One region of the Aminobacter sp. MDW-2 genome, then DNA from elsewhere that is predicted to be linked to it. Evidence: riboswitches for the same ligand, from Rfam matches in the RefSeq annotation. Region 1 holds a riboswitch; each other region holds the start of a gene.
The links. Region 1 has a riboswitch for cobalamin ahead of H5P29_RS10130 (ABC transporter substrate-binding protein). Riboswitches for the same ligand answer to the same signal wherever they lie in the genome.

Region 1 (10,497 bases):
GGCGATGCATCCCGCCTATCCGCGTCTCGCTGGCCTGCAGAAGATGCTGTGGACCAAGTCGCGGCTTGCCATGCGCGAGGCCGAGCCCGCACTGAGGGCCATCGTCGCGGCCGGCGTGCCGATCATGCTGCTCAAGGGCGCGAGCCGCATCGCGGTGGAGCCGGCGGCACAGCGCGGCCGGGTGGCGCACGACATCGACATCCTTGTGCACCCCGAGCACATGGTGGCCGCCTTCGACATGCTGCGTCATGGCGACTGGCAGGTGTCGACAGGGGTCAGTCCCCAATATCTCAAGCCGCGGTTAGCTGCGGTGCGGTCGATGAATTTCTTCAAGGGCAGCTATGGCGACATCGATCTGCACCAGGTCGCTTATGACTGGTCGCAGGCAGATGAGGCGGACGACGCTGCGGTTTGGCAGCGCGCCACGCCGGCCTCCTTCACCAGTCTCGACGTGCTGGTCCCTTCGACCGCCGACCGGGTGACGCTGGCGATCGGCCATGGCGGCCTCGACGCTCATACCCACAGCGACTGGCTGGTCGACACAGCCTCGGCGATCCGCGCCGGCGGCGTCGACTGGGCCGTGCTTTGCGACGTCGTCGCCCGCAGGCACCTTGCCGTGCCGACGGCGGTGGCGCTGAGCTATCTGAAAGCAGAGATGTCGGTGCCGGTTCCCGACGATGTGCTGGAGCAGGTGGTCGACATGGCCGATCGCGCCGGCGCCGCCCGTATCGCTGCCTTGCTGCAGGCCAAGCCGCGGACCGACTTCAAGGGTCTGACCTGGCTGTCACGCGGTGTCGCCAAGCAGTTGCGCATGCGCAAGAAACGCGCTGTCCGTGAGCGCGAGCTGCCCGGCGTCGTCTGGCATGGTCGGCGCACACAGGCGGGCGATGGTGCGGGGCAGGTCACCCCGGCACTGGCGCAGCAGGTGCCGTTGCCGCCGGCGGCAGTTGGCGGTGCGCCTGCCGAGATCGACATTGTCGTGCGGCTGGACGTGCCGCCGGTGCGCCGTCGCATCGAGATGGAGCTGAATGGCGGCGAATGCCATTTCGCGCGGCTGCGCTATCGCAAGCTGGGTAAATCAGGCGGCCGGCTGACCTTGCGGTTTCGCGGTACCATCCGGCCAGACCAGGCGGATGGCGCGTTGGTGCTGTCGGCGCGGCCGTCGCGACAGTTCCGCGCGTGGGAGCATGAGCAGACGGTCGCCACCTATGGTGCGGTGCCGTTCCAGATCGTCTCGGTGACCGTTTCGCCGGCTCGCTGAGCCGGAGAACAGTTTGCGCTGCCTGCAGTTCCGCGCAACCTGGTCTCAGCATCGTCGCGGCTCAGGCAAATGCCGCCCTGTATAGTCCCGGATGGCAACTTGACTTTACCTTGGCCGTCGATAGGTTGGCGCCGTCATGGTCTTCCGCCGCGAGGTGGAAGCTAAGAGGGAATCCGGTGCGAAACCGGAGCTGTCCCGCAACTGTAAGCGGTGAGCCTATTGCCCCTGTGTCACTGGCATTCGTGCCGGGAAGACGGGCGACAAGGCTAGGACCCGCGAGCCAGGAGACCTGCCTGACAGAGTGAGATTCCGTGGTCGGGGTGTGCCACAGGAATGCCGGTTCCCGTCCGGAAGCCCGTTTGCGGCTTTCGCCAGGTCTGCATTTCCGCATCCCCGCCAGGGCAGTCAGAGGTTGGCGCGGCGATGTCGGGAAGAACGGTTTCCCCAGAATATCGAAAGTTTGGGCAGACGCATTTGTCGCCTGCTGCCGTGGCATCGCGCCTCTACCTATTGTCCCGGACGCCTTCCGGGCATGGCAACGCCAGGCGTTGCGCACCCCTTTCAAGCAAGGAGAGATCATGAACATCAGACATTGGATCCTTTGGCTCGGGCTCGCCGCGGCATCCGCCATTGGCCTTGCGCCGGCGGCCGCGGATAGCTTCACGGACGATGCCGGCCGAACGGTCGAGCTGGAACTGCCGATCAAGCGGGCGGTGATCTTCAACCGCTACGCGGTCGAGTTCGCCCGCGCCATTGGCGCCATCGACAAGGTCGTTGGCGTCGATGCCAGCACGATGCGGGATCCGACCTACTGGCCGCAGTTCAAGGAAGCCGACATTGTCGGCCAAGGCCAGACGCAGCCCAATTACGAGGCGATCGTTGCGCTCAAGCCGGACTTGGTCATCATCCCTCGCAACGGCGTCTATGAGGAGGCAGCCAAGCAGCTCGAAGCCTTCGACATTCCGGTGCTGGTCGTCACCGCCTGGGACACGCTGCAGCATGTCGAAAACGTCACATTGTTCGGCAAGCTGTTCGACGAGAAGGAAAAGGCCGATGCGCTGAACGCCTACTACACCAAGTACATGGACCTGCTGGCCGAGCGTCTGAAGGGCGTCGAGCGTAAGAAGGTTTATCTTGAAGAGGTCCGTGATCTCGTGACCGTCACGCCCGGCTCAGGCTGGCACGACATGATCGAGGCCGGCGGCGGCACCAATGTCTTCGGCGACATCGACATCAAGAAGGAGCCGTCGTCGCGCGGCAACGAAAACAGCTTCACCGTCGATCCCGAGGAGATCATCGCGCGCAAGCCCGACCTGGTGATCAAGCTGCAGCCCGGCTCCTACCAGACCATCCCGGAGGCAAAATTCGCCGAGAGCTGGAGGGCGATCGTCGCGCGCGAGGAAATATCAGGCACGCCGGCAGGGCAGGCGGGCGATGTCCGCCTGATCAACTACTACCTCGCCGGCGGCTCGTCCAAGGTCACCGGCGCGCTGCAGGTCGCCAAGTGGCTCTATCCCGACCTCTTCACCGACGTCGATCCCGAGGCTGCGATGAAGGAATGGATCGAGATCTACCAGGGGCTGCCGTTCCAGGGCGGCATGACCTACCAGGGCACAGCCTCCAACTGATCGACCAGCACGCCGCCGCCCGTCAGGCGGCGGCGTACCCTCTCAATCCGGAGCCTAGACCATGGACATCGCAAGCAGTGCCGGTTTGGCGCGTGGCCAATCCGACGGCATTTCCAGCCTCTACCACCGAGCCGGCTATCGCAAGGCGGCTGTCATCTTGTGGTCGCTGCTTGTGCTGCTGCTCGTCGCCGGCGGCGTTGCCATCGTCGGCATCGCCGAGACGGGGCTGGTGACGCTGCTCATGGTCATCCTGCAAAAGGTCTCGTTCGGTCATTTCGTCGCCGAGGTCGATCCGCAGCAGGCGCGGGTGCTCGTTCATCTGCGCCTGCCGCGCGTCGTCATGGCCATGGTAGCCGGTGGGTCACTGGCATTCGCCGGTGTTTTGATGCAGGCGATCACCCGCAATCCGCTGGTTAGCCCCTACACGATCGGCGTGTCCTCGGCGGCGGCCTTCGGTGCCTCGATCGCCATCATGTTCGGCATAGGCTTCAGCGCCGCCGGGCTCTATTTCGTGCCGCTGACGGCATTTCTGTTCGCGCTCGGCTGCGCCGTGCTGGTGTTCTCCATGGCCTGGCTGCGCGGCATGGGGGCACAGACGATGGTGTTGACCGGCATTGCCCTGATGTACCTGTTCAGCGCCATGACCGCAGCCGTGCAGTTCGTCGCCACCCAGGAGCAACTGGCCCGGGTCGTGCACTGGACGTTCGGCAGCCTGAACGGCATCGGCTGGGATGCGGTTGCCGTCTCTGGTGCGGCACTGCTGGTCGCCCTGCCGCTGGCGCAGTCGCGGGCCTGGCAATTCAACGCGTTGACGAGCGCCGGCGACGACGTTTCGCGTTCGCTCGGCATCAATGTCGCGCTGCTGCGCGGCATCGCCGTCGTGCTGTCGGTGGTGGTCTCGGCGGTGGTCATCAGCTTCACCGGCGTGATCGGCTTTGTCGGGTTGATCGGGCCGCATGTCGCCCGGCTGTTGATCGGCAGCGACCATCGCCATCTCATCCCGTTTTCGGCGATCTGCGGCGCCATGCTGCTGCTTCTGGCCGACACTGTCGGGCGCATGGCGTTCAGCCCGACAGTCATTCCGGTCGGCATCGTCGTCGCCTTCGTCGGCGTGCCGCTGTTCCTGCACCTGATCCTGTCCAGGCGCTCGGAGTATTTTTCATGAGCGACTATCTTTCCGTCGACAAGGTCAGCTTCGGTTATGGCAGCCGCCCCGTGCTGCGCGAGGTCTCGGTCGGGCTGACGAAGGGCGACATACTCGGCCTCATCGGCCCCAATGGTGCCGGCAAGTCGACCCTGGTGCGGACCGTGCTCGGCCTTGCCACGCCGTCGTCGGGGCGGATCCTGCTCGACGGCCACGACATCCGCGCAATGTCGCCCAAAGTCCGCGCCCGCCGGATCGCCTATGTGCCGCAATCCTCGCCGCTCAGCTTTCCAGCGACGGTGTTCGAGACCTGCCTGCTCGGTCGCACACCGCATATGGGGGCGAGCCCGAGCCGTGGTGATCTCGCCGTCGTCGAGGACATGCTCAGGCGGCTGCGACTCGAGGATTTCGCCTTCCGTCCGATGTCGGAGCTCAGCGGCGGCGAACGCCAGCGTGTGATGCTTGCGCGTGCCCTGGCGCAGGAGACCGAGGTGCTGGTGCTCGACGAGCCGACGAGCGCGCTCGACATCGGCAACCAGCTATTCACCCTGCGCGTGGTGGCCGAGATCGCGCGCGAACGAGGTGTGACGGCACTGGTCGCCATTCATGACCTGTCGCTCGCCGCCCGCTTTTCCGACAGCCTGCTCCTGCTCGACAAGGGCGCCGTTGTCGGCCATGGCAACTGGCGGAGCACGTTGACCGAACAGACGGTGCGCGACGTCTATGGCGTCAATGTAGAGATCGGGCTGCTGCGCGACATTCCCGTTTTTGCCCCGCACGAGCTGACCTGATGCGGCTCGACATTTCAGGCTTTGCGCGAGGGGGAAGGGCCCAGAGCCACGCTTCGGTGTTGCGGCTCTGCGAAGACGTCGAGCGCATGGGCTTCGACGGCATCTGGTTCAACGAGTTTCATTTCCAGAACCCGCCGCAGGCTTATCCGTCGACCTTGATCCTCGCCTCCGCCATCCTTGCCCGGACGCAGCGCCTGCGGGTCGGCACCTCCATCGTGGTGACGCCGCTCTACCATCCATTCCTCTTGGCTGAGGAGGTGGCACAGTTGCACTGGCAGAGCGGCGGCCGCATCGACCTGGGCATCGGCCGTGGCACACATCCGGCGACGCTTGCCGCGCTGGGCATCGCCGCCGAGAGCACCAGGGCTCGTTTCGAGGACTCCTACCGGATCATGCGCGATGCCTGGACATCAGGCGCAAGGATCGAAGAGGGCGCGTGCTGGCCGGCTTCGGAGGTTTCGGTTGGACCGCTTCTTCCAGGCGAGATGGTGCCGGTCTATGTCGCCGGCACTTCGCGCGACACGCTTGGCTTCGCCGCCCGCGAGGGATTGCCGTTGCTGCTCAGTCTCGATCCGCCTGAAGTCGGGCAGCTTGCCACCTACCAGGCAATCCTCGAGGAGGAGGGCCATGCCTGCCGTCTGCGGGCGTCGCAACTGTCTCGCTATGTCTGCATCGCTCCGACGAAGGTGCAGGCGATGGGCAAGCTCGACGAGCTCGTGCCGCGGCTGTTCGAACGTCGGGTTGCGTCGGCAAAGGCCGCAGGGCGGTCTACTGACCAGATCGTGATGCCCGACCGGCAGACGGCCATGGCGCGGCAGGTGATTGCAGGCTCGCCGGACGATTGTGTGGCGCAGCTCAAGGCGCTGGCGGCAGTTACGGGTATCGATGCCATGCGCCTGGTCTTCAACGGCAACGGCATCGTCGACATGGCGGCGGCGCTCGCCGACATGGAGTTTTTCGGACGCGAGGTGCTGCCAGCCTTGCGGCCCGCCTGAGCGCGTCTCAGGCGGCCTTGTCGGCCGCATCGGCACGGTCTGCCTTGCGCGCCACCACCCAGCCCAGCAGGGCCGCGCCGAAAAGCACGACCGCCGCGAGGTAGAAGGCGAGGCCGGGATAGGGCAGCGGCGTGCCGTCGCGCACGGTCCAGGCATAGACCGCGCCGAAGAACAGCGGCGAGGCGACGCCGGCGATGCTCGCCACGCTCATGTTGGCGCCTTGCAACTGGCCCTGCTCGAATTCGGAAACGCGCTGGGTCATCAGCGACTGCGTCGTCGGCATGGCGAGGCCCCAGAGCGCGTTCGGAATGATCGCCAGCGAGAACCAGAATCCCGTAGGCGCAAGGCCCATGCAGGCGATGCCGAAGGCGCCGGCAAACAGGCCGAACACCATCGTAGCGCGATCGCCGAAGCGCTTGACGGCCGGGCCGACGATCAGACCCTGGACGATCATGTCGAGCACCCCGACCATTGCCAGCAGCGTGCCGACCTCCCAGGCATGCCAGTTGTAGCGATAGGCGGCATAGAGCACGAACACCGCCGAAAAGACGTGATGGGCGAAATGCAGCAGGAAGGTCACTGCGGCGAGCCCGGTGAGCTCAGGGTGCGAACGCAGCAGCATCATCGCGCCGAACGGATTGGCGCGGCGCCAGGAAAACGACATGCGCTTTTCGCGCGGCAGAGATTCCGGCAGCACGAAGGCACCATAGAGGAACGCGAGCCCACTCATTGCCGCCGCCACCCAGAACGGCGCGCGTGGCGAGATCTCGCCGAGGAAGCCGCCCATCAGCGGACCGGCGACGAAACCGGCGCTGAAGGCAGCACCGATCAGGCCGTAGGCGCGGGCGCGGCCCTCGGGCGGGGTAATGTCGGCCATATAGGCGAAGACGGTTGTGAAGCTCGACGAGGTGATGCCGGCGACGATGCGGCCAAGCGCCAGCCACCACAGGTTCGGCGCCAGCGCCATCAGCACGTAATCGGCGGCAAGGCCCGCCGTCGACAAGAGGATGACGGGACGGCGACCATAGCGGTCGGACAGCGAGCCGATGATCGGCGAGCAGACGAACTGCATGAAAGCCCACAGCGCGATGAAGACACCGTTGATCCAGCCAGCATCGGCGTTGGACCCGGCGAACTCCTCGATCAGCGAAGGCAGCACCGGAATGATGATGCCCATGGCGACGATGTCGAGAACGGCGGTGACGAAGATGAAGGCGATTGCCGCCTGGCGCCGCGACGCTGTGATGGACATGATGGTGGCCTCGATGGACGTGCCTTATAAAACAACCTGACGCGCGATCCAGCCGTGGCGGCGTATATTGTCCAAACCTACTGACATTGGGGCAAGAGCACCGAAGCGCTGAACCAAGTCTTCACGCCTTGAAAAAGCCGACCTACAAATGCGGTCGGATTCGAGACACGGGCGCGCCGCGCGCCGTTCTACAAGACTGCCGACACTACTGCGCCGCGCGTCGAATTGGGTGCGCAAAGGACGCTGTAGCATTGTGAAACCGTGCATGATCCCCATGCACCAAGGAGCCTGCCATGCTGCGCAAGACGGATTTCTTCATCGACGGAAAGTGGGTCGCGCCGACGGTCGCCAAAGAGCTCGACGTCATCAACCCGGCCGACGAGCAGCCCTTCGCGGTGATCTCGCTGGGATCCGCCGCCGACGTCGACAAGGCGGTTGCCGCAGCGCAGCGCGCCTTCCCGGCGTGGAGCGCCACAAGCCGCGAACAACGTATCGCGCTCTTGGAAAAGCTGCTCGCCGCCTACAACAGGCGAGTGCGAGACATGGCCCAGGCGATTTCCTGGGAGATGGGCGCGCCGATCAAGCTGGCGCTGGAACAGCAGGCAGCCAGCGGCTCGGGCCACATCAAGAGCTTCATCGAGGTGCTGAAAAGCTTCGAATTCGAGGAGCCGCTCAACGACAAGAACCCGCAGGAGCGCATCGTGCGCGAGCCGATCGGTGTCTGCGGGCTGATCACGCCGTGGAACTGGCCGATGAACCAGGTGGCGTTGAAGGTCGTGCCGGCGCTGGCAGCCGGCTGCACGGTGGTGCTGAAGCCGTCTGAGATCGCGCCGATGTCGTCGATCGTGTTTGCCGAGATGATGGAGGAAGCAGGCTTCCCGGCCGGTGTCTTCAACATGGTCAATGGCGACGGGCCGACAGTCGGCGAGGCGATGTCGCGCCATCCCGGCATCGACATGATGTCCTTCACCGGTTCGACCCGCGCGGGCGTGGCCGTGACCAAGGCTTCCGCCGAGACGGTCAAGCGCGTGGCGCTGGAACTGGGCGGCAAGTCGCCCAACATCGTCTTCGACGACGCTGACCTCACCGACGCGGTGACGCGTGGGCTGGCGCATTGCTTCGAGAATACCGGCCAGTCCTGCAACGCCCCGACACGTATGCTGGTGCAGCGCCCGGTCTATGCCAAGGCGGTCGACATCGCGGCGAAATATGCCGCTACCGTCAAGGTCGGCAACCCGGCCGAGGATGGCGACCACATCGGCCCGCTGTCGTCCGACGTACAGTTCGAAAAGGTACAGGGCATGATCGATGCCGGTATCAAGGAGGGCGCGCGTGTCGTTGCCGGCGGCCTCGGTCGGCCCGAAGGTTTCAACCGCGGCTATTATGTACGCCCGACGGTGTTTGCCGACGCCAACAACGACATGCGCATCGCCCGCGAGGAGATTTTCGGCCCTGTCGTGGCGATGATCCCGTTCGAAACGGAAGAGGAAGCCATCGCCATCGCCAACGATACGCCCTACGGCCTGTCGGCCTATGTCCAGACCGGCGACAAGGCGCGCGCCCAACGCGTGGCGCGCAAGCTCCGTGCCGGCATGGTGCAGATCAACGGCACCGACCGCCCCTATGGCAGCCCCTTCGGCGGCTACAAGCAGTCCGGCCTCGGCCGCGAGGGCGGCAAATGGGGCATCGAGGATTTCCTCGAGGTCAAGGCGATCAGCGGGTTCGAGGAAGGTCTGGGCTGATCTCTTTTCGTCTCAAGAGGTTCCCCCTCTCCGTCACGGCTTCGCCGTGCCACCTCTCCCCCACGTTGTGGGGGCGAGGAACCCAAGTTTCTGCGAGGTCGCACTCTACCTGTGCAGACCAGTCAATTTCGCTAGGGCCTGCGTGATTGGCGTTTCCTCTCCCTCACGGAGTGGGGAAAAGGTGGCTCGGGCGAAGCCCGACACGGAGAGGGGCTTCAAGCGAAACCGCCTCTCTTAACCCCCGTTCCGCCTCAAATATTCCATGGCAATCTTACGCATCCTTGTGCCATCGATGCTGTCGGCGTGGCCGCCATGGGCGATGCTTACCGGCAGATCGATGAGGCGCCGCATGGTGGCACAATAGGCGGTGCGGTCGGAATCCGGCATGTCGTCGACCAGAAGCCCACAATGGATGGCGTCGCCCGAGAACAGCGTGCCGTCATGGCAGTCGAACAGGCCGATCGAACCGGGCGAATGGCCGGGCAGATGCAGCACGGTAAAGCTGCGATCGCCAAGCTCGATGACATCGCCCTCTTCAAGCAGGCGGTCAAGCGGCGCAGGCACAATGGCATAGTCGGCGGAGCTCCAGCCGGGCCAGGGCAGTTCCGAAACCGCGCCGGGAAAATTGCGGAACATATTGGCATAGGTGGCCTCGTCGGGCATCGTCGCGAAGAATTCCGCTTCGACGCGGGGGCCGGCACGCCAGGCAAATTCGTGCAGCGAACCGACATGGTCGAGATGCACGTGGGTTGCTACGGCGAGCAGCGGCTTGCCCGGCGTGATGTCGATTTCGGGTGCGAGCGCACAGATGCCCATGCCGGTGTCGACAAGCATGTCGAGGTCGCGGCCGCGCACCAGCCACATATTGGCGCGACAATAGTCAGTGACGAAGGGCTCGCTCAGCATCGTCGTCGTCGCGTCGACGATGGTTCTCGAAAACCAGCCGGGACGGGGCTTCACACGAAGGGCCTGCCGATCTTGAAGCGGCCGGGCACCAACCGCCTGAGATAGTCCATGCCCTTTTCGGACAGATGGTTGACGTCTGGCAACATGTAGTCGTCGGGCATGTGCCGGGTCTTGCCGGCGACATTGGCCAGCGGCACCAGCTTCAACACGGTCTTGCCGCCCTCATATTTCAGCGCCACCGAGCCGCCGCCCTTGTCGGCCGCATCGACGGCGAAGACGCCGGCGTCGAAGGCCTCCTGCGCGTCGACGGCATTGACCGCGCCGATGTAGCCGCGCGGCATGTAACCGAGCGCGTCGACACGGGCGCGCTTGCCCGGCAGGCCTTCGGCGAGCGCGTTCTCGAAGGCGCGGCTCAGGTCGCTGCCCGAAAGCTTGATGTTGCCATGGGCGTCGCGCTCAAGCTTGTCGGCAGGCACGATGCTCTCGACCAACGCCTTGCCGTCGGCGGTGCTGACGCCTTCGGAAACCGCAACGACGCAACGACGATGGCGGGCCAGCGTCTCCTTCACCTCGTCGATGAAGCGCGGCACGGAGAAGGCACGCTCCGGAACGTAGATCAGGTGCGGCCCATCGGTGTCTTCGTCGCGCCATGCGGCGGCGGCGGCGGTCAGGAAGCCGGCATGACGGCCCATGACGATGCCGACATAGATGCCGGGCAAGGCGCGGAAATCGAGATCGACCGAGAGGAAGGCGCCGGCGACGAATTCCGCCGCCGAAA
Region 2 (10,497 bases), 1.1 Mb from region 1:
CGAGGGAGCCGCTCAATTGTCCGCTCCCGGCTTGCCGGCCCAACCGGGCACCAGCACGATGGCGAAATAGGGCGCGTTGTCGTCTGTCTTGTCCATCAGCTTCATGTGTTGGGTGTTGGGCATGGTGCCGCGCTCGACATACAGCGCGCGGCCGAGCTTGCCGGTCGCGTCCAGCGCCTTGCGGATCTTCGGCAGGTTGCGGCCGACCTTCATGATGACCGCAGCGTCGGTATCGGCGAGGCGGCGGGTCAGCTCGAACTCGCTCATCGTGCCGGGCAGTACCGACAACACGTCGTCGCCCTGGACGATCGGCACGCCCGTCTGCGACCAGCAGCCGGACATGGCAGTGACGCCGGGGATGACCTCGGTCGGGTAGAGATGCGACAGGCGCACATGCAGATGCATGTAGGAGCCGTAGAACAGCGGGTCGCCCTCCGACAGGATCGCAACCATACGGCCCTGATCGAGATGGGCGGCTATCGCTTGCGCCGACGCCTCGTAGAAGCCCGTAATGGCAGCGCGGTAGTCGTCGTGATCCTTGTCGATCTCGATGGTGACCGGATAGATCAGCGGCAGCTCGATCACGTCGTCGCGGAAATGTGCATCGGTGATGGTGCGGGCGTTGCCATTGGCACCGCGCTTGGCGAAATGCGCGATCACGTCAGCCTCGGCCAGCGCGCGCACGGCCTTGAGCGTCAAAAGTTCGGGATCGCCGGGCCCGGTGCCGACGCCGATGAGGCGACCCTTTGCAGCGGGAGCGCTCATACGCCGGGCCTCGCCAGCGAGTTGAGGGCAGCGGCCGTCATGGCGCTGCCGCCGAGGCGGCCGCGGACGATGGCGTAGGGCACGCCATAGGAATTCTCTGCCAGGGCGTCCTTGGATTCGGCCGCGCCGACGAAGCCGACCGGCATGCCGATGATGGCGGCAGGCTTGGGCGCGCCGTCGCGCAGTCTCTCGAGGAGGTAGAACAGGGCTGTCGGCGCGTTGCCGATGGCGACGACCGAGCCTGCGAGCCTGTCGACCCAGAGGTCGATCGCGGCGGCCGATCGGGTGTTGCCGATCTCCCTGGCGATATCTGATGTGCGCGGGTCGCGCAGTGTGCAGATCACTTCGTTGTCGGCGGGCAAACGGGCGCGGGTGACCCCGCGCGCCACCATTTCGGCGTCGCAGAAGATCGGCGCGCCGGCCTTCAGCGCACCGCGCGCAGCGGCGACGACGTTTTCGGAGAAGACGAAATGTTCGGCCGCCTCGACCAGGCCGCAGGCATGGATCATGCGCACGGCAACGTCGGCCTCGTCTTCCGAGAAGCGCTTGAGGTCCGCCTCCGAGCGGATGATGGCGAAGGAGCGTTCGTAGATGGCCATGCCATCATGGATATAGTCGTAGGCGGCCATGTTCATTCCTGTGCCAGAGCTTGCGCGAGGCGCTTTGCGCCCAACCGAGCGAGGCAGGCGGCGGCATTTTCGTCCGGCTTGCGCTCTTGGGCGAGCAATTTCGTGAGGCGGCCCATGCCGCGCGCGGCTTCATATCCTGCGGTGTAGGCGGCCGGAAGGCCCTTCGCCGTTCCGCCGACGACAAATACAGCACCCTTTTCGTCACCAACGATGGTGAGCGTGGCCGGTCCCGGATGGGCGCAGCCCTTGGCGCAGCCGGAGACATGCAGCGACAGCGTCGGGTCGAGGCTTTCGCCGATCTCGTGGGCAATTTCGGCGGCGACGTCGCGCGCGGCGATCATGCCCGAAGCGCAGGCCGGCGCGCCGGGGCAGGCGGCGATGCGGATGCGGGGATCGGCGGGTGAGGTGACAAGGCTGAGGGATTGGGCGGTGGTGGTGAGCGTGGCGGCGGCGGAGCGGTCGAGGCCCATGACGAGCAGGGTCCGGCCGGGCGCCGGGCGAATGCCGGTGGCGCCCGCGGCTGTCGCCGCCTGGCAGAATCTGGCCAGAGTCGAGGCCTCGATGCTGCCGAAGGGCAGGGCGATGCCGAGGGCGATCCGGGCGCCTGTGAGCGGGAGGATTCCGATGGGCGATGAATCGGTTGCGGCGGAGTGCTCAGTTCTTGAGTCAGTTGGGTAGCGATCCTTCCCACCCCCCTCTGTCCTGCCGGACATCTCCCCCGCAAAGGGGGAGATCAGGCTGCCATCGCCGCCTCCGCCCATCGACGACGCTGCATGATCAGCGCTACCGGCGGAGCTGCCAATCTTCCTACCCGTGGCGGAGATGTCAGGCACAACAGAGGGGGGCGTGAAGGAGCGAGACGTTTCATATGCTTCAACGACAGCTCTTGTGACCTCCGGGCCAAGGTCACGCGCGCGGCCTTGCCGGCCGAGTGCCGCAATTGCCTGGAGAATGTCGAGCGTGACCGCGCATGCGGCGTCGGCATCGACTTCACCGACCAAACGCGCCGAACTCTCGTCGCCGGCAACCGACAAGCGCCAGCGCTCGGCATCCTTTGCCACCAGTCGGACGTCGCCGATGATTGCGCCGAGCCCGATCTGGCCACGCCCATCGACGACGACGGACACCTTCGGGCCGAGCCGCGTAGCAAGGTCGACCTCGGCTATGGCTGTCTGGATCGCCGCCACCAGCGATGTCGGATCGGCAGTCTCCTTCGGGTCCATGCCGGCGAGCGGGCTGGTGTCGACCGGCACGCCGGTGCGCACCGCGATGCCGAGCGCATCGACTTCTTCGGCCAGCAGACGCGCGCTCTCCGCCGTCAGCCCCCTGATCTGGATGCTGCCACGCGCAGTCACCTCGACGATGCCGTTGCCATGCCGCGCGGCGGATTCACAGAGTCCGATCAAGACGTTGGGCGCGATTTCTCCAGCAAGCGGGTTGAGCCGCACCAACAGGCCGTCGCCGGTCGACATCGGGGCCGAAAGGGCCGGACAAGCGCCGCGGCGGGAAAAGCCGGTCATGCCGCAACCTCGCGCGCTTCAGCCTCGGCGATGAGGGCAGCGAGATCGTCGTCGACGGAGTTGCGCAGCGGGTGCCACAAGCCGCGCCGACGGGCGGTGGCAAAACGCTCGGCGATGAATTTTGCTGCCGCTGGGTTTTCGCGCAGCATGAAGTCGCGCACGTCCTCGTTGCCGACATAGGCGTCGTGGACGGCCTCGATCAGCGCGGCCGGGATGGCGTTGGTGGTCTCGGCAAAACCGATCAGCCTGTCGACCGTCTCGGCGAATTCGGAAGCGCCGCGCGGGCCATGGCGCATCTGGCCGGCAATGAAGCGGGCATTGGTGGCGCGTGCCCTGACGACGCGGCCGACAGCCTCAGTGACCGAGCGCGGTCGCGGCTTCTGCGGATCCGAGGTGTCGAGCACGATGACGTCCGCGTGCCTGCCGAGGGCTGCGACCGCTGCTGCGAAGCCGCCGATGAAGGCGACGTCGGCGGAGCCTTCGAGAATGTCGCGGCCGGGGTCGTCGCCGGTGTGCACAAGCAGATCGGCCCCGGCGATGCGGTCGGCAAAGGCGCCCGGCGCGGAAACGCCTTCGCCGTCGCTGCCCCCGTAGGCGTGGGAGGCAGCATGGAGATATGCGCGGCCGAGGTCCTCGCGCGCTTGCCAGTCACCGCTGGAAAGCAGGTCCTCGAGGCCCGCCCCATAGGTGCCGGGGGAGGAACCGAAGATGCGTGGCTCGACCTTGCCCGCGGCGCGCGTGCTGGCGGCGAGCGGGTTGTCGTGGTCGTCTTCGTCGCGGGTGGCAACGGCGCGCGCGGCGGCGTCGATGAGTGCGATCTGGGTTGGGAACATGTCGCGAAACAGGCCTGATATACGCCAGGTGACATCGACGCGCGGGCGGCCGATCGCTGCCGGCGGCAGCACCTCGATGCCGGTGACGCGACCGGTGGCGGCGTCCCATTGCGGCCGACAGCCCATCAGCGCCAGGCCCTGGGCGATCTCCTCACCGCCGGTGCGCAAGGAAGCGCTGCCCCACAGGTCGATGACGAGCGCACGCGGCCATTCGCCATGGCTCTGCAGGTAGCTGCGCATGACCTCGTCGCTGGCTGCCTTGCCGAGGTCGAAGGCCGTCGGCGTCGGCATTGTGCGCGGGTCTGACGTGAACAGGTTGCGTCCCGTCGGCAGGACGTCGGTGCGGCCACGTGCCGGAGCGCCTGCTGGGCCGGATTTGATATGGCGGCCGTCGAGCGCGGCGATCAGGTTTTTCCGCTCGGCTTCTGCGCTGGCAAGGCGCGCTGAGTCCGGCTCGTTCTCTTCGGCGCGGCCATAGATATGCAGGCCGTCCTTGATGGCGAAATCCTTGAGGTCGCAGAGCCAGGCGTCGATGCGGCGCAGCGCTTCGTCGGGCGCGTCGGTCCCGGCGACGCCGGCCTCGGCAGCAAGGCCGGTCTGCGACGCCGTTTCGACGATGAGCTTGGCCAGGCGGTCGCGGCGACGACGGTCGAGGCCGTCTGCCTGGGCGTATTCGTCGACCAGGCGCTCGAGCTTCTGCTGGTGTTCGTCCAGGCCGGCAGCGGCGAGCGGCGGCGGCAGGTGGCCAAGCGTGATCGCTGCGATGCGACGCTTGGCCTGGGCCGCCTCGCCGGGATTGGAGACGATGAAGGGATAGACCACCGGCAGCGAGCCGGTGACGATTTCGGGAAAGCAGTTCCGGCTCAGTGCCACCGCCTTGCCGGGCAGCCATTCGAGCGTGCCATGGGCGCCGACATGGACGATGGCGTGGATGCCGAGCGACTTCTGCAGCCAGAGGCCGAAGGCAAGCAGCGCGTGGCGCGGCGGCAGCGTCGGGTTGTGATAGTCGGCGCGGCGATCGGCCGAACGGCCGCGGTCAGGGGCGAGGGCGACGGTGACGTTGCCGAAGGTGGCGGCGCGGAAGGCGAAGTGGGGGAACGTAGAGCGCGCACTTCCGCCTGTAGCCTCCGCTTCGGGATAGCCCCACGCCGCTTCGACAGCTTTCCTCGCCTCCTCAGGCAGATCTTCGGCAAGCGTGAGATAGTCTTCGAGCGCCAGCCCTTGCCCACCAGCCTCGATCAGGTCGAGCAATGCGCGCGGCGATTGCGGAATCGATTCAACTGTGTAGCCGGCCTCCTTGAGGTCGTGCAGCATGGCGAGCACGCTTGATGGCACGTCGAGGCCGACGGCATAGCCGGTGCGACCGGGGGCGCTGGGATAGTCGGGGACGAGAATCGCCAGCTTGCGCTTTTCGGGCGGTGTCTGGCGCAGCCTGAGGTGGGCGGCTATGCGGCGGGCGACCTGCTCGACGCGATCGGACTCGGGCCGGTTGGCGAAGGCGCGGAAACCGAGGGCTGGGTCGACTTCGCTCTCCGCCTTGAACGAGATGGCGCCGGCGAGGATTCGACCGTCGAGCTCGGGCATCACCACATGCATGGCAAGATCGGCGGGCGCAAGGCCGCGCGGGCTGCCTTCCCAGGCTTCGCGGCGGGTGGTGGCGACAATGACCTGGAACACCGGCACGCGGGCGCGGTCGAACAGCGTTTCCGTGCCCGGTTCGGCGCCGGCGGCGAAGGCGGTTGCGGTGATGATTGCCGTGGGCGCGAGCTGGTCCAGGGCTGCTTCGACGAATGCTAGGGAGGCCTTATCCTTGAGGCTTGAGACGAAAATCGGAATGGGGCGGAGGCCCTGTGCGCTCAGTGCCTCGACCAACGCGTCGATAGGGGCGACGTCGGCGGCGAGCAGCATCGAACGGTAGAAGAGGATGGGGATGGCAGGAGAGCTGGAGATGTCGTGATCCTGCGCACCCCCCTCTGTCCTGCCGGACATCTGCGCAGAGGCGCTGGTCCATCCGGCAAAAGAGGCTTCTAAATCACAGACGATGCCCCGCGCCGGATCATAAAAACCCGCCTTCGGCACTGCGACGGGGGCCGCCATGGCATTCTTGCCACCCGCCAGTCCGGCCAGCCGCGCCACCAGCGCCTTCATGTTCTCCGGGCCGCCCTCGCGGAAATAACCGAGCAGGGCGTCGAGTTCGGTGCGCGGCAGGGTCGAGGTCTCGATCAGCCTGAGATCCTCGTCGTGGCTTTCGCCCGGCAAGAGCGCCAGCGCGATGCCTTTTTCGCGCGCCATCGCGGCAAGCTGGTCGCAGCCGTAGCGCCACCAGTCGTGGCCGCCGAGAATGCGGACAAGGATGACCTTGGCGTGGCTGGCGACGCTGTCGATCCAGAGATCGACCGACATCGGATGGCGGAGGTCGCGCAGGCTTGCGAGCCGCATCGATGGCAAGTTGTCCGCATCCGCCTTCCAGGCGCCGGCGAGGCCGGCTAGATCGCTGTCGGTGAAGGACAGCGCCACCACATCCGCAGGCTTCTGCCTGAGGTCGACAGGCTCGATCAGGTCATCGAGCGAGGCGGAGGTGGTGGTGAGGATGTGCATCCCGGCTGTCCGGTTCAGCCGACCAGGATACGCTCGATGGCCGGGCGGTCGAGACCCTTGAGGCCGATCACGACCAGGCGCGAGCGGCGGTCGTCCTCTGCGGTCCAGGCACGGTCATAATAGTGGTTGACGCGCGGTCCGACGGCCTGCACGAGCAGCCGCATCGGCTTGCCGCCGACGTCGACGAAGCCCTTTACACGCAACACGTTCTCTTCTTCGGCGGCGGTGGCGACGCGTTTCGCCAGTTCGTCGGGGTTGGCGATCGACGGGATCTCGATGACGAAGGTATCGAAGTCGTCATGCTCGTGGTCGAACGCCCCGTCGTGATGGGTCTTGCGGTTTTCGATGTCGTCCTCGACGGCGAGGCCGAGGCCGAGCAGAACCGACGGATCGACCTTGCCATGCGCCGAGGGTACGATCTTGACGGCGCGTGCCAGGTGCTCGCGCACGATGGCGGTGGCGCGGGCGTGGCCGGCTTCGTCGAGCAGGTCGCTCTTGGACAGGACGATGAGATCGGCGCAGGCGACCTGATCCTCGAACACTTCCTCGACCGGGTCGTCGTGGTCGAGCGAATCGTCCGCACTGCGCTGGGCGGCGAGCGCTTCCATGTCGGAGGCAACTTTACCTGCGGCCAGCGCAGGGCCGTCGACCACGGCGATGACGCCGTCGACCGTCACGCGGCTCTTGACCGTTGGCCACTGGAAGGCCTGGACCAGCGGCTTGGGCAGCGCCAGGCCCGAGGTCTCGATCAGGATGTGGTCAACCCTCGGTGTAAGCGACAGAATTTGGTCGAGGGCAGGGACAAAGTCGTCGGCGACGGTGCAGCAGATGCAGCCATTGGCCAGTTGGACGATGTTTTCCTCCGGGCAGGCATCGACGCCGCAGCCCTTGAGAATCTCGCCGTCGATGCCGACATCGCCGAACTCGTTGACGATGATGGCGAGGCGCTTGCCCTTGGAGTTCTCGAGGATGTTGCGCAGCAGCGTGGTCTTGCCGGCGCCGAGAAAGCCGGTGACGACGGTGCAGGGAACGCGTTCGAGGGAGGCGGTCATGTGTCTTCCTTGATGAGAGCAAGTGGTGGGATGCGCGCGACGAGGCCGCGCTTGAGGCTATCGGGACGGCCGCGCCAGGGGATCAGGCCGTCGGTCGAGGTGGCGAAGAGTCTTGCGCCGGCGACGAGATCGTCGCCCGACATGGTGTTGAGATCGCCGAAGACGTAGCTCCACGCGCCGTCGCGGATCAGGGCGGCGCTAAGGCGGCGCTTGCAGTTGCCCAGGCACTCGACGCTGCGCACGGCGATCTCGCCATTGGCGGCGAGGCGGGCGTGCTCGGCAAGCTGGGCGCCGGCGCGTGGATGGGCGTCGGAGCCGGTTTCGTCGCGGCAGGATGAGCAGACGAGGATGGTCACGTCGCATGGGCGCGCGTCGACTGCATCGCAGGATGCGTCGGCTGATGCGACCGGAAGGTTGTCGTCGAAGTCCAAATCCAGGCTCCTTGCCCGGGGCACCCGCCAGGCGATCGGATCAATGTCTGCGACGGCAGGTCTCCTGGCTTGCGGATCTTCGCCTTCGCTCGCCTTCCCGGGAAAATCCCAGTGGTCTTCGAGCTTGGCTCTTCGCTCACAGTTGCGGGGACAGCCGCGGATTTGACGCCACCGGCGCGCACCGCATTCCCTCTTAGCCTTCGCCGTTGCGGGCGAAGGACCGTCTGTGGGCGATTTAGGCTTTCGCGAGGGGTGGAGTCAACGAGGCGGAGCGACCCGCAATGTCGCTCAGGCCGGGTCCGAGATCGCCCGCGGGCGTCACCTCGATGCTTTCGAGGCCGAGCCAGTCGCGCATCTGCTGGAGTTCTTCGTAAAGTTCGGCTGCGCTTTCCGGTGGCGCACAGGGCTCTGCATAGGCGGCGTGGACGCGCAGGATACCCGCCGGTCGGTCGGCCTTCAGGTCGATGCGGGCGACGATGCGCTCGCCCAGAAGGAAGGGCAGGACGTAGTAGCCGTACTGGCGCTTCTCAGCCGGGGTGTAGATTTCGATGCGGTAGCGGAAGTCGAACAGTTGCTCGGCACGGGTGCGCTCGAAGACGAGCGGATCGAAGGGCGCAAGCAGGGCGCGTGCCTGGATCTTGCGCGGAATGCGCGCATCGGCGTGGAGATAGGCCTGCCGGTCCCAGCCTTCGACGCGGACGGGAATCAGTTCGCCGGTCTCGACCAGCTCTTCGAGCCGGCCTTTCATGTCGGCTGGCGACAGGCGGAAATAGTCGCGCAGGCAGATGCCGGTGGCGATGCCATGGGCGCGGGCGGAGATTCGCAAGAGATCGCGATGCGCATCCTCGGCCTGGGGAACTGGACGGTCGTATATGCCGGCCGGGAGCACGCGCTCAGGCAGATCGTAGAGGCGTTCGAAGCCACGCCGCGAATGGGTGGTGATGCGACCGGCCCAGAACAGCCATTCGAAGGCATGCTTTTCCTGGCTCCAGCCCCACCAGCCGCCGGAACCCTTGGCGCCCTCGATGTCGGAAGCGGCGATCGGACCGCGGTCGACCACCTGGCGAAAGATCTCTTCTATATAGGGCCTGTTGGCACGGCCGAACTTGGCAAGCCCGCCATACATCCCGTCCTCGGCCCGCGCCATGCGCCAGCGCAACAACGGAAAGGTCTCCAGCGGCAGCAGCGACGCTTCATGCGCCCAGTATTCGAACAGCATGCGCTTCTTCGGAGCCATGGCGTCGTCGAGCAGGGCCATGGGGTAGGAGCCTAGTCGCGAATAGAGCGGCATGTAGTGGGCGCGCACGACGGCGCTGACCGAGTCGATCTGCAGCAGGCCGGTGCGGTCGAGCACGCGCTGCAGGTGACGCCGCGTGATCGCGCCGGTGGGGCGCGGGTCGGCAAATCCCTGGGCCGCCAATGCGATGCGGCGGGCCGTGGCGAGTGAGAGTTTTTCCTTCATTGCGGCAAGCTATCGCAGTCTCTTGAGGAGTGACGCAAGGGCACGAGAATCGACCTTTGCTGCAAATGCTAGCAGAACTGGGGTTCCGGTCTTGTCAGGAGCGTAAACTTGAGTAAAAAACGAAGGAAATCAAAGGGGAGCCACACGCGCAGGATTTTGGGCCAGCAGCGTGCTTTGCCACGTTTTGGCCAAGGTTGGACTTGCTTCGACCGACCGGCTGCGCTAACCGTCGCCGCATTGCAGCACGACCGTTTCGTCCGGCTCGGCGAGAATCTGTCGCGCTTCCGGAAACGGACCCCGTGCTGTAAATCTGGGTGGATAGGCCACCAACGGAATTCGCAGCATGAACGCTCTCCTGAGTTCGTATCTGCCCATCGTCATTTTTATCGGTGTGGCGCTTATTGTCGGCATTGCGCTTATCGTGGCGCCTTTCCTTGTGGCCTACCGCAGTCCGGATCCGGAAAAGCTTTCAGCCTATGAGTGCGGCTTCAACTCGTTTGACGACGCCCGCATGAAGTTCGACATCCGCTTCTATCTGGTCTCCATCCTGTTCATCATCTTCGATCTCGAAGTGGCGTTCCTGTTCCCGTGGGCGGTGTCCTTCGGCGAGATCGGCATGCTCGGCTTCTGGTCGATGATGATCTTCCTTGCCGTGCTGACCATCGGCTTTGTCTATGAGTGGAAAAAGGGAGCGCTGGAATGGGATTGAACGACGCCTCCGGCACCCTGATCGCGCCGAAGCCGAAAGGCATCATCGATCCGAACACCGGCAAGCCCATCGGTTCAGACGACGCATTCTTCGGCGAGCTGAACAACGAATTGTCCGACAAGGGTTTCCTCGTCACCTCGTCCGAAGCGCTGATTACCTGGGCGCGTACCGGTTCGCTGATGTGGATGACCTTTGGTCTGGCCTGCTGCGCCGTCGAGATGATGCACATCTCGATGCCGCGTTATGACGCCGAGCGCTTCGGCATCGCGCCGCGCGCCTCACCGCGCCAGTCGGACGTGATGATCGTCGCCGGCACGCTGACCAACAAGATGGCGCCGGCGCTGCGCAAGGTCTACGACCAGATGCCGGAACCGCGCTACGTCATCTCGATGGGCTCGTGCGCCAATGGCGGCGGCTACTATCACTATTCCTATTCGGTGGTGCGCGGCTGCGATCGCGTCGTGCCCGTCGACATCTATGTGCCCGGCTGTCCTCCGA
Region 3 (10,497 bases), 2.2 Mb from region 1:
ACCAGTGGTGGCCGTGGCGAGCCGAGCGCGGGTCGGCGTGGTGGTTGTTGTGCCAGCCCTCGCCATTGCTGAGCAGGCCGACGATGACGTTGTTGGTGCTGTCGTCTGTCGTGTCGTAGTTGCGGTAGCCCCAGACATGGGTGACCGAATTGACCGACCAGGTGATGTGCCAGGTAATCACGGTGCGCGCGAACACGCCCCAGACGAGCAGGCTGAGGCCGAACTGGATCGCCTCGTCAGTCGTGCCGCCGGTGATCAGGCTCGCGGCGACGCCGCCGCCGAAGAAAGCTGCCCAGGACGCGATGATGATGCCGAGATAGACATGCGGCTTGTCGAGCTTGCGGTAGAACGGGTCGCGAACGATGTCTTTGGCGTAGCGGCCGTAGATCTGCATGCGCTCCATGTCGGGCGACTTGACCAGCAGCCAGCCGATATGGGCCCAGAGGAAGGTGACGATCGGGCTGTGCGGATCCGGCTCCTCGTCGGCGTGCTCATGGTGGCGGCGGTGCACCGCAACCCAGCGCGCCGGCGTGTCCTGGAAGGCGCAGACGGCGATGATCGCAAGCCCGTGCTCGAGCCATTTCGGGCAGGTGAAGCCGCGATGGGTGAGAAGCCTGTGGTAGCAGAGGTTGATGCCGAGCGTGCCGAAGACATAGATGCCGGCGATGCAGAGGATGACGCCGGTCCAGCTGAAGAACCAGGGCAGCAAGGCGTAGAGCGCGACGACATGATAGAAGGCGAGGCCGCTCAAATTGAGCCAGTCGATGCGGGCCAGAAGCGGTCGGCGCGCAATTGCGGGCGTGGCGGACGACGCCGCGATCTGGTCGGACATAGATGCTCCCATTTGCGGCCCGGATCGCTTCCCCACGATCGAGCCGCCTCCTCCGTTTCGGGCGAGGTTGCGCAGTTTCTAATTCAGGGTCAAGGCACGTTTGGAATTACCCCGAAATATGAGTGCGGACGGTGGGCCGTGGCGGCGACCTACTGCTATTGGGGATGCGGGTTTGGCCGGATCATCGGGGAAGGTAGATCGCCCAAGAATGTGCCTGGGACGCCGCGGACACGGAAGTTCCACAGCAGTCGATCTAGGCGCTGGAACTCCCGCAAAGGGAGCTGCGCTGGCTGGACAATCAGTCGTGATGCAGGCAGTCGTCGCAGAGGCCGAACTTCCAGGCGGCAGCGGTGACGCCGATGAAGCGATTATGACAATGGACGCATTCCATGTTGCCATATCCCCGCGGCGAAGGCGGTGACAGAGATCTCTGCGCCGCGATGTAAGTCTCGCGCCGACGCACCAACTCTTCGCGGACATCACGCCGCGAATAGGATACTTGAATTGCCATGACTGCCACCGCCCACTGAACTGATCTAGCCCTGCGCAATAGTCGCTGATGTTTCCCTTGGGTCAATTAGATCGATGGATTGACGTGGATCGCAACAGGCTGTGTCAGCCCATCGGACCTGTGCCCGACGACCCCAGGCGCCGCTGCCGCTGCTGAGCGTTTCAGCCTTGGCTTCCAGCCAGTGGCGGATATCGGCGGGAACATCCGCCGATCCGTTGAGCAGCGGATTGCGCGCCGTGCCTGGTAAAGACGTCGTGATAGTGGACGATCGACAACGGCAAGCGTTGCTGTTCGGCCGGAATCGGGTCGAACAGGTGGTGCGGAAAGTTGTGCGGTGCCGACAAGGTGCGCATCGTCAGGCCGCTGCCCGGTATGGCCAGCGACAGGCAGGCCTGCGAACTGTCCCACAGCTCGCTTCCCCGGGCGGAAACGCGCCGTGGCCCGCCTCGACACGATGGCTGACATTGGGCGCGAGCTTTGCTGCCACCGAACGCTCGACATAGCCGAGTAGCCGAGGATACGGTCTTCTCGCCTAACCACGACGAGGCCGCCATCGTAGCTCGCTTTGACCCCAGCCTTGTCGACGGTGGTCTCGATCATTGGCACCAGGTCGTAGTCGACGCCCAAAGTCCGGGACGGCGCCTGCCAATAACCGTCCCGAGGATCGGTCGTCGCGGCCATATGTGCACATGCCCTTGACGTCGACGGAGCCGAAGGGCGGCCGCAGCAACCTCCAGTGCCAGATCAGGTTCGCGGCAGAACAGCATGTCGCTGTCCAGGCCGATAAAAGGCAGGGGCAAAAAGCAGGTGGTGGCGGAACGACACGATCCCCCTTGTTTTCAATGGGCCTTCACCGCAGCAACTGCTTGCGGCCGGTGGGGTGGTAGGCAAAGTCGTCGACCACCGCGCCGCCGAGCAGATGTTCGGTGACTATGCGGTCGACGGCGGCCTCGGTGACCCCGCCGTAATAGGTGCCTTCGGGAAAGACCTGCAGCACCGGTGCCAGGTTACAGGGGCCAAGGCAGGTCGATTTGGCGCTCATCGTGCCGTCGCCGGTCACGCGCAGCTTCTGGCGGTCCTGCTGGTTGCGCAGGTGGCCCCAGATCAGGTCCGCGCCGGCGGCATTGCACGGGCCGCCCTGGCAGACCAGCACGCGGCGTTTCTGCGCCGGCACGAGCGAGCCCTCCGGAGCCAGCCTGTCGAGCGGCGGGATGGGCGGCGTCGCATCGGCGCCGGTGACGAGGTCGGCCATCATTGCAGCTAGCAGCGGGCTTTCGGCGAGGCCATGCGCGATGCGCACCGTCGGCCGAGGTGCCGCGTCCTCGGCCTGCCACCGGCGCAGCGACTTGGTGAGCCAGGCATTGAAGCTGGGCTCGATCGGCAGCATCAGCGGCAGGATGAGGATATCGGAGAAATCCTGCTGGCGAAGTGCCGCAAGCGCCTCGCGCAGCGACGGCGTGCCTTGTTCGGTGAAGCCGAAGCTGGTGTGATCGACGCCGGGCAACGCCGCGGCGAGATCACAGAGCTGCTGCATCTGCCTGTAGGGCGCGGCAGCAAAGGCCGACCTGGCGACGAGCACGATGGCACGTCTGGCCTGGGACTGCGCGGTCTCAACTTCTGTATTGTGCAAACGATCGATCCCTGGCCTGACTGCGGTCGGGATTGTCGCAACGCATGTTGGTGGAAGGCGATGGCCGATAGCGCCGCCTGCACGAACCTGCGCTCCGGTGGTACACCCCGCCCACGGAACATCACTCGGTCAGGCAGGTCTCCTGGCTCGCGGGTCTCGGCTCATTGCCTGCCTTCCCGGCCGTCGGCCAGTGACACAATCGGCAATGCGGCTCACCGCTTACAGTTGCGGGGCAGCTTCGGTTTCGCACCGAATTCCCTCTTAGCTTCCGCCCGAAAGCAGAAGAACCATAACCGCGCGGCAAGCTATATGCGGGCAGACGCAAGTCAAGGGTTGTCGATGGACAAGTACCTAGGCCAGCAATGCGCTGCCTTGCGATCGCTTGGCGTTGCTGGACATGGTCCAGCGATGGACGACGATTGCCAAGCAGCCCTTCCGATCATGACCGTGCGCCATCGGGGCGCATTGGTAGAGACCGGAGATGGACATGCACCCCAAGCGGAATAAGCCCAGGAATGCCAGGGCCGGCTGCCTTCTGTGCAAACCGCACAAGGCGAACGGCGCCTGCCCGAGGCATATCGACATGAAAATCGGCAACCGGCGTCGATATGAAGCGGGAAGCTCGCAGTTGCGATGTGAAGGCGTCCGCGGCTGATAAGCTTGTCTGCGCGACATCGGATGTGCGAGGGGACGCGCCCGCCCATTGATTGGGGGGGGGCAGGGCGGGCGCTAAGCTCGGGTGGTCCAAGGTGGGGTAAGGACGAGGTGAGCCTGTAGGTCGTTTAGAGGCTCCTAACGTAAGGTCAACCAACGCCAGCGAGCGGACGGCGCGGTCGTTCAACTTCTCGTGTAGAGCGGCTGGATCGCAAGCGGCGTCGAGCCCGTTCAGGGCAATCTGAGCGGCCGTCCACCGGTGCGTTGCCAGGACACCGGCGAGTGTCGTGAGTTACCGCCAACGTGAAGACGCTGGGAACGGCCACCAGGCGGGTCGCCAGAATGATTGCAGAGCAGCTTTGGCCTGTTTTCGTGGGCACCCCACCAATGTGGCCCGGCATGCAATCGCGACAGCCACAGGCGAGGATCGGAGGTGTCGATGATGTGCGCGGCGGCGGCTCACCGCGTGGGCGAACGCTTCGCCGAAGGCGTTGGAGCAGGCGCGCGACGAGCTTGCCGCACATGCGCGCCGTTGGCAGTGAGGACCGAAGTTACCGCTTCGCGGTGTCCGCGCTGCTCGCCAGGCTGGCAGGAAGGGGCTTGCTCGAGCATTTCAGATGCATGTCCCGGGCGAATTTCTTGCGCATCTTGGCGCGATGCTCCTTGCCGGCCATGGCGATGCCGAGCCCGTATGGGCCAAGCAGCAGCCCTGCCGATACGCTCAGGGTTTCTTTCTCTTGCGCTGCGTAGTTCGCCGCCTCAGCTCGAGCTTTCGTGCAGTCCGCTGACCGCCATTTGGAATCCTTGGCAGAGAGTGTGGTGGCATAGTCGGCGGGCTGGGATGCACAGCCGGCAACTGCGAGCATCGTCACCGCAGCGAGCAGTTTGGCCTTCATCTATGAGTCCTTGCTAAACATCCGTCCATCAACACAGACAGGGCTGATTCCGCAAGGGGCGGCGGAAGAACACCAACATAGGAATATGCCTCTTTATCATAAGGAAACAAAGTTGCCTGAATTGAGGGCGTCGGCTATGCAGGGGTGTCTTAAGGGAGGAGAATGCCATGGCGAACAAAACAATCCTCAAATTTGGCCAGCCGGAAGGTGCAGATTCCAACGACCTACCGGGATGGGTGGTGGTCGACGGAAAGCCGACGATGAAAACGGCCGTCCAGCATACGACCGGGGATGGCAAGGTGCTGTCGGGAACGTGGCAGGCCACGCCAGGCACCTACCACGCCAGCTACACCGACTACGAGTTCGTCCACATGATCTCGGGTCGCATCATCATCACGCCGGATGGCGGCGCGCCCGTCGAGGTTGGGCCGGGCGACGCGTTCGTCGTGGAAGCGGATTTCAGGGGCACCTGGAAGATCATCGAGCCGGTGACGAAGCACTTCGTCGTTACGCTGGGATCGTAGGAAACACCGCGCAACCGGCGGGGATATCTCCATCGGCTGTCGAAGAAGGCTGCCGGCCGGCTCGTGCACGCGGGCGAACGCCTGATTGATTCGACCTGGTTCCGACAGTGAGCGGAACCAGGCGCACCGGTGATGCCTTGCTGGCTTAATTTCCTTGGGAAAAGGCTGGTGCAGCTTTGAATGATCAAACAACGCGAGATGCATCGCGCATGTTGCGTTCCCCGGCCGAGAATGAGCATTTTTCCAAGCTTTGCGGCCAGGACTATCGCTCGCTGCGCGACCACCACAACATCACCATCGACCTTGTCCGCGGCTGTTGCGGGCTACCACCTGTGCTTGCAGAAGGTTGACCTTTGCCCGATCTGGTTTATTTAGGCCCCGGGCAGGTATGGGGTGGTAATTCATGTTGGCAGTGGTGAATTCGCTGTGGATCGGCAACAGATTGGGGCCGGTCCACGCGGGGTGTCTGAGGTCGTTTCTTCGAAATGGGCATCGTGTCGTTCTGCATGTGTTTGACCGGCCGGAGGACGTGCCTGAAGGCGTCGAACTTTTCGACGCCCAACGGTTGATGGCTCGATCGGAAATCGTTGCGCATGAGACGACCGGTAGCCTGGCTTTGGCGTCGGATATCTATCGGTACCGCATCCTGCGGGCGGGCCTCGGCATATACGTGGATTGCGACGTCTATTGCCTGAGGCCGATCCAGCAGGAGGAATTCCTCTTCGGCTGGGAATCCGACAAGGCGATCAATGGCGCCGTGCTGGGGCTGCCTTCGCAGCATCCGGCGCTCAATGAGCTGATCACGGCATCCAGCGATCCTCATTTCATTCCATGGTGGTATCGAAGCACAAAGAGACGGTTACTGCGCCTGCGCAAGGCCATGCGCCTGCCTGTCCCGGTATCCCGCCATCGTTGGGGTGTCATTGGACCGCAGCTGTTGACCAACGTCACCCGGCGCCACGAAATTGCAGCTTCGGCCAAGCCGATCGATGTGTTCTATCCGGTCAGCTACCAGAACACCAACCTGCTCTTCGATCGCGGGCTGTCCTGGCCCGATGTAGCAACCAATCGGACGCTTGGCGTTCACTTGAGCGCGTCGGTCATATCAGGACGCGAAATCATACGCGGCAGCCTTCTGGACGCCGTTGTCACTCAATAGCTCGTTTCGAGACTGCACTGATGTCGCTGAAGAGCCGGCTAAGCTCCTTTCGTCGCGTGTATCTGGCTGCGCGCACCGTCGACACGCCGCCGACGCTTCTGTTCTGGTGGGGAAGCTACGGCTACAGGGGCGGTCCGACGATCGGCGACCTGATGGCGGTCGACAACCTGTCATCGAGGCTGCGTCTGCGCGGCGTCGAGCACGCCGTCATTTCGCATCCGGAACTGCAGATTCCGGGCCATCTGCCGGTTGATGATCTCTATGCCATCAAGCCTGCGAAAAAGCTCGTGTTCGTCTGTGGTCCGATCACCTACAGTCGCGACCTGAACGACCTTTTGTCTGTCCACAGGCTAGCGACCAAGATCGCGGCAGGCGTCAGCGTCCTTCCCAATCACGCCAGGATGAATCGCCGCTTCCATCACATTGTTGGCCGTGATGGCGTCGATCCACCGTATTTCGATCTCGCCGTTTCGGAGACCGTTGAACCCACTGGAAAGGAGAGGCTCGAGACCGCAGGTGTTTGCCTGCGTGGCCCTCAAGGCGAGTATGGCGCCAGGCGAGTTGCGATGGCACCTCAGGCATTGGCGATGTTCCAAGATGTGGTGCGCGGGTCGACGCTACACCCGATCGAGATCGACACGGTGCTATCACCTGAGAATGGTCCTGGGAAGATCCATGCCGGGTTCGCACGATCCGACATCGTGCTGACGACCCGCATGCACGGGGCGCTGTTGGCGCTCGCCGCAGGAAAGCCGGTGATTGCGATCGATCAGGTTCCCGGTGGAGCTAAGGTTTCAGCCGTGGTCGGCAGGACCGGTTGGCCATTTGTGTTCCAGGCGGAAAAGGTGTCTGCCGAAACGGTGCGGGCGGCTCTTGACGAATTGCGCGCCGGCAATTGGCGGGCCCATCTGGTCGGAGCCCAGGCCAGGATCCGTGCGCTTGTCGAAGATGCTCTCGCGGCAAGCGTCGACGCCATCACGGAGTGATCCGTCTGCACCTTGTGGGGCGAAGGACAGTCCCGAAATGGGCATAGATTTCCGGTGCCGCGTGGGCATCTGGAAGGAGCTGATTTTCCTGGGAAACTGGTGCCGCTTGCGTGACTCGAACACGCGACCCCATCATTACGAATGATGTGCTCTACCAACTGAGCTAAAGCGGCTTCCAGGCAACGCAGCCTGGCGGCCGCGCGACGGTGTGTGCCTGATAACTTCAAAGCGCTGCGATTGCAAGACGCCTTCTGAGGCTTTCGACAGGCGGGACAAACGTGCTGCCTGCCGGATATTCAGCGCGCCGGACGGCACCGGAACAGGTCGGGCGCCGACGGTTTACGGATGTTGTCAGCCCGTGATGCGGGCCTTGGCCGCAGCATATTCGGTGGCGAGGCGCTCGACCAACTCGGCGACGGGCACGACCTTGTCGACGGCGCCGATACCCTGGCCGCAGCCCCAGATGTCTTTCCAGGCCTTGTACTTGGCCGCTTCCTCGAAATCCATTTTCGACGGATCGGAGACGGCGAGGTTGTCGGGGTCCATGCCGGCTGCGCGGACCGAGCCCTTGAGGTAGTTGCCGTGGATGCCGGTGAACAGGTTGGAATAGACGATGTCGGCGGCCTTGGATTCGACGATCATCTGCTTGTAGTCGTCGCCGGCGCGCGCCTCCTCGGTGGCGATGAAGGGCGAGCCGATATAGGCGAGGTCAGCACCCATGGCCTGGGCCGCGAGCACCGCACCGCCATTGGCAATGGCTCCGGACAGGAGCAGCGGGCCGTCGAACCACTGGCGGATTTCCTGGATCAGGGCGAAGGGCGACAGCGTGCCGGCATGGCCGCCGGCACCGGCAGCGACCGCGATGAGGCCATCGGCACCCATCTTGATCGCCTTGCGGGCGTGGCGGTCGTGGATGATGTCGTGCAGCACGATGCCGCCATAGGAATGGACGGCCTGGTTGACCTCCTCGACAGCACCCAGCGACGAGATGACGACCGGCACCTTGTATTTCACGCACAGGCGCAAATCGTGCTCGAGCCGCTTGTTGGACTTGTGCACGATCTGGTTGACGGCGAAGGGCGCGGCCGGCCGATCGGGATTGGCGGCGTCATGGGCGGCGAGATCTTCCGTCACCATCGCCAGCCATTCGTCGAGCTGAGCCTCTGGGCGGGCGTTGAGCGCGGGAAACGAGCCGACGACACCGGCCTTGCATTGGGCCAGCACCAGCGGCGGATGCGAGATGATGAACAGCGGCGCGCCGACGACGGGAACACGCAGATTCTTCTTGAGGATGTCAGGCAATGCCACGCGTCTCTCCCGGGTCTAGAAATTGACGTTTCCGTAAACGTCACTCCATATAGCAGATCGGGCACGATCGACAATGCACGAGTCTGGGCACGAGCATGGGCACGAGTCCTGGACACCAGTCCGGCGGGCTTGCCGTCGCCGGTTTGCGGCGTCCGCTGCGAGGCGCGACTTGTTTTGCCGGCCTTGCCGCCCATTGCACCCATTTTGGCCGACATTTCGCTCGCGGTGCCGTTGATTGATGTCTTTTCTGCCGCTAACCATCTGGCAACACTGGCGCGTTGCGAGGAACATCGGTTGGATTCGATCGAAAAAGCGATCCGGAACGCTTTCGAAAAAGGCGATCCCGAGAATCGCGAGTTTCGCGAAAAGGTCTATCGTGCCGCCTTCGGTGCGCTCGACCGCGCGCTCAAGGCCAATCCGGCGATGACCGTGGAGGCGGCGATCGGCCGCCGCAAGTCGCTGCAGGCAAAGATCACCGAGATCGAATCGGAATTCATGCCCGCGGCCCCAGCGGTTTCGCTCGGCCAGGCCGGCGCGGCCCCGGCGCCTGATATCTCGCTCAACGGCAATGGCGCCGCCAGCGCACCGTCGGTTTCGATCGGCACCCCGGCGGCGGGTATCACCCCCGTCGTGCCCGACATCATGCCCGACGCAGTGTTGCCCGGCGGACCGCCGATCGCAATCACGGAGAAGCGCAGCCGCGCGGAACGGCGCGCCGCCGACCGTGCCAGCGCGCGGGCCGAACGGCGCCGGCCTTATGCCGCGATGTTTCTTGCCGTGACCTTGCTTGCCATGGGCGGCATCGGCGCGTGGTGGGCGGTCCAGACCGGCCAGTTCAAGTCGGCGGCCGAGATCGACACCTCGGTGCACAATCCGCCGAAGCAGCTTGAAAGCGAGGATTTTTCGCCGACAGACGCCGGGCCGGCGCGGCCGGGCGAGGTCGACCAGTCGCGCAACTGGATCACCGTGTTCACGCCGACCGACCCGACCGATGTCAGCGCCCCGGGTGGTACCTCGGCTGAGGTTGCCAAGGACGACACCGGCAGCTTCCTGCGCATCCGCTCGGGCAACACCGGCTCGGCGATCGTCTTCGACGTCGGCCGCGGCGTGCTCGAACAGATCGCCGGCAAGCATGCGGTGTTCGACATCATTGCGCGCGCCGAGGACGGCAAGGAAACGCAGATGGCCGTCGACTGCAATTTCGGCGAGCTCGGCGACTGCGGCCGCAAGCGCTACCTCGTCGGCTACCAGCGCGGCGAGTACCTGTTCGAGATGGACGTGCCCGACAAGGAACCGGGTGCCGCCGGCACCATTGCCATCAACTCGGACCTGACCAAGGAAGGCAAGGCCGTCGACATCTATGAGATCAGGGTCTCGGTGACGGAGTAGCCACGGAATCCGCCGGGCATATCCTGGCAGAAAACGGTGCCCGGATGGGCGACTAGTCGAGCAGCGCTTGCAGCGTCTCGATGCGGTCGGCCTCGGCCGGCGGCTTGTCCCAGCGCAGCCGGGAGATTCTGGGAAAGCGCATGGCGACGCCCGATCTGTGGCGGGTCGAGCGGTTGAGGCCCTCGAAGGCGACCTCCAGCACCAGGCCGTTGGCCCTGTCGGCGCGCACCGAGCGCACCGGGCCGAAACGCTCGACGGTGTTGTCGCGCACGAACTTGTCGATCTGCTTGAGCTCCTCGTCGGTAAAGCCGAAATAGGCTTTTCCCACCGGTACCAGCTCTTCCTGACCTTCCGCGCCCGACCAGACTCCGAATGTGTAGTCGGAATAGAAGCTCGAACGCTTGCCGTGGCCGCGCTGGGCATACATCAGCACCGCGTCGACGGTGTGCGGGTCGCGTTTCCACTTGAACCATGGGCCCTTGGGGCGGCCGGCGAGATAGGGCGAATCCAGGCGCTTGAGCATGACACCTTCGATGATCGGGTGCGGCGGTTCGCGCCGCATCGCCTCCAACTGCTCCCAGCTGTCGAAGGCGACCAGCGGCGACAGG

Region 2: it holds a riboswitch for cobalamin, as region 1 does, so the genes downstream of both, H5P29_RS15285 (DUF1636 family protein) here and H5P29_RS10130 (ABC transporter substrate-binding protein) in region 1, are expected to answer to the same signal.
Region 3: it holds a riboswitch for cobalamin, as region 1 does, so the genes downstream of both, H5P29_RS27895 ((2Fe-2S) ferredoxin domain-containing protein) here and H5P29_RS10130 (ABC transporter substrate-binding protein) in region 1, are expected to answer to the same signal.

What each region holds. Positions count from the first base shown of each region.
Region 1 covers NZ_CP060197.1:2,064,805-2,075,301, forward strand. Annotated here, with positions in the region: gene H5P29_RS10125 (nucleotidyltransferase family protein) at 1-1,261, shown strand, start outside; cobalamin riboswitch at 1,382-1,573, shown strand; gene H5P29_RS10130 (ABC transporter substrate-binding protein) at 1,840-2,889, shown strand; gene H5P29_RS10135 (iron ABC transporter permease) at 2,951-4,054, shown strand; gene H5P29_RS10140 (ABC transporter ATP-binding protein) at 4,051-4,824, shown strand; gene H5P29_RS10145 (LLM class flavin-dependent oxidoreductase) at 4,824-5,819, shown strand; gene H5P29_RS10150 (TCR/Tet family MFS transporter) at 5,827-7,071, opposite strand; gene H5P29_RS10155 (aldehyde dehydrogenase family protein) at 7,365-8,813, shown strand; gene H5P29_RS10160 (MBL fold metallo-hydrolase) at 9,048-9,719, opposite strand; gene H5P29_RS10165 (diphosphate--fructose-6-phosphate 1-phosphotransferase) at 9,770-10,497, opposite strand, start outside.
Region 2 covers NZ_CP060197.1:3,118,614-3,129,110, forward strand. Annotated here, with positions in the region: gene H5P29_RS15255 (precorrin-3B C(17)-methyltransferase) at 1-16, opposite strand, end outside; gene H5P29_RS15260 (precorrin-2 C(20)-methyltransferase) at 13-765, opposite strand; gene H5P29_RS15265 (precorrin-8X methylmutase) at 762-1,394, opposite strand; gene cobG (precorrin-3B synthase) at 1,397-2,914, opposite strand; gene cobN (cobaltochelatase subunit CobN) at 2,911-6,345, opposite strand; gene cobW (cobalamin biosynthesis protein CobW) at 6,360-7,397, opposite strand; gene H5P29_RS15285 (DUF1636 family protein) at 7,394-7,828, opposite strand; cobalamin riboswitch at 7,865-8,068, opposite strand; gene H5P29_RS15290 (winged helix-turn-helix domain-containing protein) at 8,064-9,290, opposite strand; gene H5P29_RS15295 (NADH-quinone oxidoreductase subunit A) at 9,634-9,999, shown strand; gene H5P29_RS15300 (NADH-quinone oxidoreductase subunit B family protein) at 9,990-10,497, shown strand, end outside.
Region 3 covers NZ_CP060197.1:5,656,217-5,666,713, reverse strand. Annotated here, with positions in the region: gene H5P29_RS27900 (fatty acid desaturase) at 1-832, opposite strand, end outside; gene H5P29_RS27895 ((2Fe-2S) ferredoxin domain-containing protein) at 2,194-2,973, opposite strand; cobalamin riboswitch at 3,088-3,280, opposite strand; gene H5P29_RS27890 (hypothetical protein) at 4,179-4,523, opposite strand; gene H5P29_RS27885 (cupin domain-containing protein) at 4,691-5,047, shown strand; gene H5P29_RS27880 (hypothetical protein) at 5,257-5,397, shown strand; gene H5P29_RS27875 (glycosyltransferase) at 5,451-6,206, shown strand; gene H5P29_RS27870 (polysaccharide pyruvyl transferase family protein) at 6,227-7,192, shown strand; tRNA gene H5P29_RS27865 (tRNA-Thr) at 7,290-7,365, opposite strand; gene H5P29_RS27860 (nitronate monooxygenase family protein) at 7,544-8,500, opposite strand; gene H5P29_RS27855 (hypothetical protein) at 8,795-9,889, shown strand; gene H5P29_RS27850 (cisplatin damage response ATP-dependent DNA ligase) at 9,942-10,497, opposite strand, start outside.